Regions from separate parts of the Priestia sp. YIM B13551 genome, predicted to be linked through region 1. Evidence: riboswitches for the same ligand, from Rfam matches in the RefSeq annotation. Region 1 holds a riboswitch; the other holds the start of a gene.
What was found. Region 1 has a riboswitch for cobalamin ahead of ACFX4N_RS01375 ((2Fe-2S) ferredoxin domain-containing protein). Riboswitches for the same ligand answer to the same signal wherever they lie in the genome.
Positions count from the first base shown of each region.

Region 2: another riboswitch for cobalamin. It lies ahead of ACFX4N_RS09250 (cobyric acid synthase); the one in region 1 lies ahead of ACFX4N_RS01375 ((2Fe-2S) ferredoxin domain-containing protein).

Region 1 is NZ_JBHZOX010000001.1:264,825-267,031, reverse strand. Features, by position in the region: gene cobJ (precorrin-3B C(17)-methyltransferase) at 1-557, opposite strand, end outside; gene ACFX4N_RS01375 ((2Fe-2S) ferredoxin domain-containing protein) at 571-951, opposite strand; cobalamin riboswitch at 1,053-1,232, opposite strand; cobalamin riboswitch at 1,351-1,529, opposite strand; gene ACFX4N_RS01370 (hypothetical protein) at 1,676-1,834, opposite strand; gene ACFX4N_RS01365 (M42 family metallopeptidase) at 2,186-2,207, opposite strand, start outside.
Region 2 is NZ_JBHZOX010000002.1:45,520-47,726, forward strand. Features, by position in the region: gene ACFX4N_RS09250 (cobyric acid synthase) at 1-1,396, opposite strand, end outside; cobalamin riboswitch at 1,489-1,668, opposite strand; gene ACFX4N_RS09255 (YdcF family protein) at 1,816-2,207, shown strand, end outside.

The DNA.
Region 1 (2,207 bases):
TTTAATAGAATCCTTTGCGCTTCAACAATTTGTCTTGTTCGTCTTCCGCTTTTTGGGTTGTAAAAAGCCACTACAAAATCTGCTTGTGCAGCTGCTTCAATTCTTTTTTCGATTAGCTCCCAAGGCGTAAGGTGGTCACTTAAACTAATCGTACAAGCATCGTGCATCACGGGCGCTCCAAGGAGAGATGCGCATGAATTAATAGCCGAAATGCCAGGAATTACTTCCATCTCTACGCCCGTTTCTTTTTTCCAGCCTTTTTCAATCAACACTTCATACACAAGGCCTGCCATTCCGTATACTCCTGCATCTCCGCTTGAAATGACAGCTACGGTTTTGCCCGCTTCAGCTTGCTTTACAGCTTCTTGTGCACGGCTTACTTCTTCGGTCATTCCCGTACTAATAATTTGCTGATTCGTTAACAGTCCTTGAATTAGTTCCACATAGGTTTTATAACCGATGATCATATCACTTTCTTGAATGGCTTCTCTTGCTCGCTGTGTAATATGTTCAAAGCTTCCCGGCCCAAATCCAATAACTAACAGTTTACCTTTCATGCTAGCTCCTCCTTTATGCGTTACTTTTTACTTTGTCAATTCCTTCTATGGAGTCACTGTTTTCCGGAGAAACGAAACCATTTTGATCACATTCATAAATAAGCGATTCCTTTATACTGCAGCCTCCTGCTAAATGCTCTTCGACAATTCGGTGAGCCACGGTTTCAGTGACCTGCTTGTACCAATCTCCTGAAGGATACACGATAGCTACAGGAGCATCTTTGCATCGTCCGTTACAGCGAGTACGCGTCGTATGAACCGTTTCATCCAAATCCAGTTCCGTCACTTTATTTCGAATAGCTTGCGTGGCTTCTTCTCCACCTTTTCTCATACAGCTGCTTCCATTACAAATCAATACGTGATGTTTTGTTCCATTTAAGTTCCACGTCGTCACACTCATTCGCTCCTTTACTAAAAAAAGCGCCTCTATCAATGATAGAGGCGCAGAAAATTCAAACTAAGTTTTTGCACTTCCACCTATATCCCGTAGGGTAAGCTTCGCATTAGAAAAAGGCTGGTTTCCTGACTTCGATTCATCACTTGATTGCGCCTTCCCGAATACAGTGGCATATGCAATCAGCTCTTCTTCACAGTGGCGGGTACCGCGCTGGCTTCACACCAGACTTCCCATTTAACGCAATGTGAACATTGCGCACCTTTTTTGCACGATATGTAGTTTTACGCTACGAGAAAAACCCGCTTCGCTAATATGCGAGCGGGTAAAACGTCAGAGTAAGAGTGTGCACGAATGCCACTTTAAGCCAACGTCTCCCTTCCCGCTCCCCGGAGAAATAGAAACTTCACAATAAAGACAGGTCTCCTGACTTGTGTATCATTCTACTTGAGAACCTTCCCGTGATTTTTTCACAGTGGTTATACTCGTTCGTCCACACTTACAGTTGCGGGGACAGTACTGGCATTTCACCAGTTTCCCTATTAAGCCTTCTTGGCATCTTTACTGTTGCTGTTTGATATATATGAACCTTTTAAACTATCAGAATAATAGAAGTAACTACCATATCATAGCGTACATTTTTTTTTATTTCAACTCTATTCTTTTCGGAAGATACAAGTATCTATAAAAAAACAAGAGCATAAAATCAGCTCTTGTTTTTTCATTATATAGCTACTAATGTTAAATGAGGATCATTATAATACACAACTTCTGAAAGAACTTTACAGCCATTTGTTTTGGCAAAAGCTTCTCTCGCCTGCTCTTCAGTTTCAAATTCAAACATTTTCATTTCTTTTCCAGCATATACCGTCAGTACCCACATGAAAAGATTCGCCTCCGATTATTGTAGTGATCGCTATATCCACATTATGCCGAAACCATTTCCTTTTGAAAACCCATTCTACAAAACTTGTCACAAGAAACTTTTAAAAATTTAAAAACATTTTAACTTCTGTAAGTGAACAAAATGTCCAAAAGGTTTAAGCAGTATTATACCTCTTTAAAAAGGTGCTTTTTTAACCAACTGTTGCTTCACTAGTAAAAAAATATATAGTATTTATTAAAAAAAGAAGCCGGACAGCCGGCTTCTTTTTTAGGAAAGGAAAGGACAGACATCACAATCCCGTCCTGCTCTTTGTTTTGCATAAAAATACACTAATTAAATATTCCTTTCTTAAAGCAGAACCATGTTCGAC
Region 2 (2,207 bases), on a different contig from region 1:
ATGTGTCCGTAATAGGCGGCAATTTTTTATGTTTACGAATTTGATTAAGCAAAGCTCTGCGCAAAGCATCGTTATGAAACACATCATGAACATACGTGCCAATGACGTTGTCTTTAACCGTTCCTTCTTTTTCATGCTCTACCACTGCAAAAGCTTCCGTGGTGCTCTTAGAAATCGTCTTTCCCATATGAATTTCGTAGCCTTCAATCGAAACTCTTTCACTTTCTAGCTGGACATACCCAGAAACTCTTTCTGTTTTTTTGCTGGTTGTCATAACGGTTTCCACCGGAAGCAAGCCCAGCCCTTTAATGGATTCAATCCGAGATTCTACTGCATCAGGGTCTGTAATTGTCTCCCCTAGCATTTGATATCCTCCGCAGATGCCAATGACGTGAACGTTCGTTGTGTTCAAAACTTGATTAATGGCTAGAGCCAGGCCGCTTTCTTGTAAAAACTGAGCATCTTCAATCGTATTTTTGCTTCCTGGTAAAACAATTAAATCAGGCGTACCTAATTGCGACGGCTTGGTTACAAGCCTCACGTGACAGTCTTCTTCTAAGCTTAAAGGATCGATGTCTGTAAAATTTGAGATGCGCGGGTACGAGATAACCGCAATATCAATTTCTTTTAACGGATTCACAAGCGTTGAGTAATTTCTAAGTGATAACGAATCTTCCGCGTCAATTTCCACGTTGTTCATATAAGGAATAACTCCTAGAACCGGAACACCCGTGTATTCTTCAAACCACTTCAAACCTGGTTTTAAAAGTTCTAAATCTCCTCGGAATTTATTAATTAACACCCCGATAACTCTAGACTTGTGTTCATCTGGAAGCAATTGAAGAGTACCCACTAGGCTCGCAAAAACTCCTCCTTTATCAATATCTCCTACTAACACAACAGGCGCTTGGGCTATTTTTGCAACGCGCATATTTACGAGTTCCCGATCGTTCAAATTGACTTCAGCAGGACTTCCAGCGCCTTCAATCACAATTCGATCATAATGATTGGCAAGCTCTTTATAAGCTTCCGTGATAACGTTCAAACCTTCATTAAAAAATTCTTGCCGATACTGAAAAGCAAACATATTACGTAGCGGTTTTCCGTGAACGACAATTTGAGATTCATGATCACGAGTTGGTTTAATTAAAATAGGATTCATATTGGTTGTTGCTTCTACTCCAGCTGCTTCTGCTTGAATTCCTTGCGCTCTGCCAATTTCTTTTCCATCCATTGTAATGTATGAATTAAGCGCCATATTTTGCGATTTAAACGGTGCAGTTTGATAGCCGTCTTCTTTAAAAATACGGCAAAATGCTGTAGCAATCATGCTTTTTCCAGCGTCTGAGTGCGTTCCTTGAATCATAAGCGGTTTTCCTTTTTTCACTTTTTCCACTCCCTACCACATAAAAAAACCTTAACTGTAAAAGTCAAGGTTTGGTCATGCGCTCATTAACACATTGTCTTGACTTATTTCTCCCACCGAAAAATAAGGGGTTTTTAAAAGCAGGTCTCCTGGCTTATGCTTCGTTTTACTTCTGCACCCTTCCTAGTTTGACTAGTGGGTCTTTGCAGGTTCATCCACATTTACAGTAGCGGGGGCTGCACCGGATTTACACCGATTTCCCTATTATCCTCCTTAGAGGCACTTTTAAAATCATTTATTCTTTATTGTAACGAATTTTATAACCATTCACAATAACGATTTTCTTCTATTATTATATATTACTGTGCTTATACTTATTTGGGTCTCGTATGCTATAATAACAATTATTTTCCAAACATCTTATGAAATAGCTAGGAAGGTGCTCACAGTTGAAGAAAAAAATGATTTATACCTTTATTGGTTCTCTTGTTCTTTATATAGCAATTATATCTTTTTGTATGTATCAAACTGCTCACAAGCCTGTTCCACAAAACGCAGATTATGTGCTCGTTTTAGGTTCTAAAGTAGATGGTGATCAAATGTCTCCTAGTTTAAAAGAACGAGTAAAGACGGCCTTATCTTATTTACAAGCACATCAACAAACAAAAGTTATCGTAACGGGCGGAAAAGGATCCGATGAAGAAATATCTGAAGCAGAGGCAGCCTATCGTTTTCTGCGGAAAGAAGGAATTAAAAAGAATCGAATTATAAAAGAAGATCAGTCAACTTCTACTTTTGAGAATTTTACTTTTACTAAACAGAAAGTTGATATTCAACACAA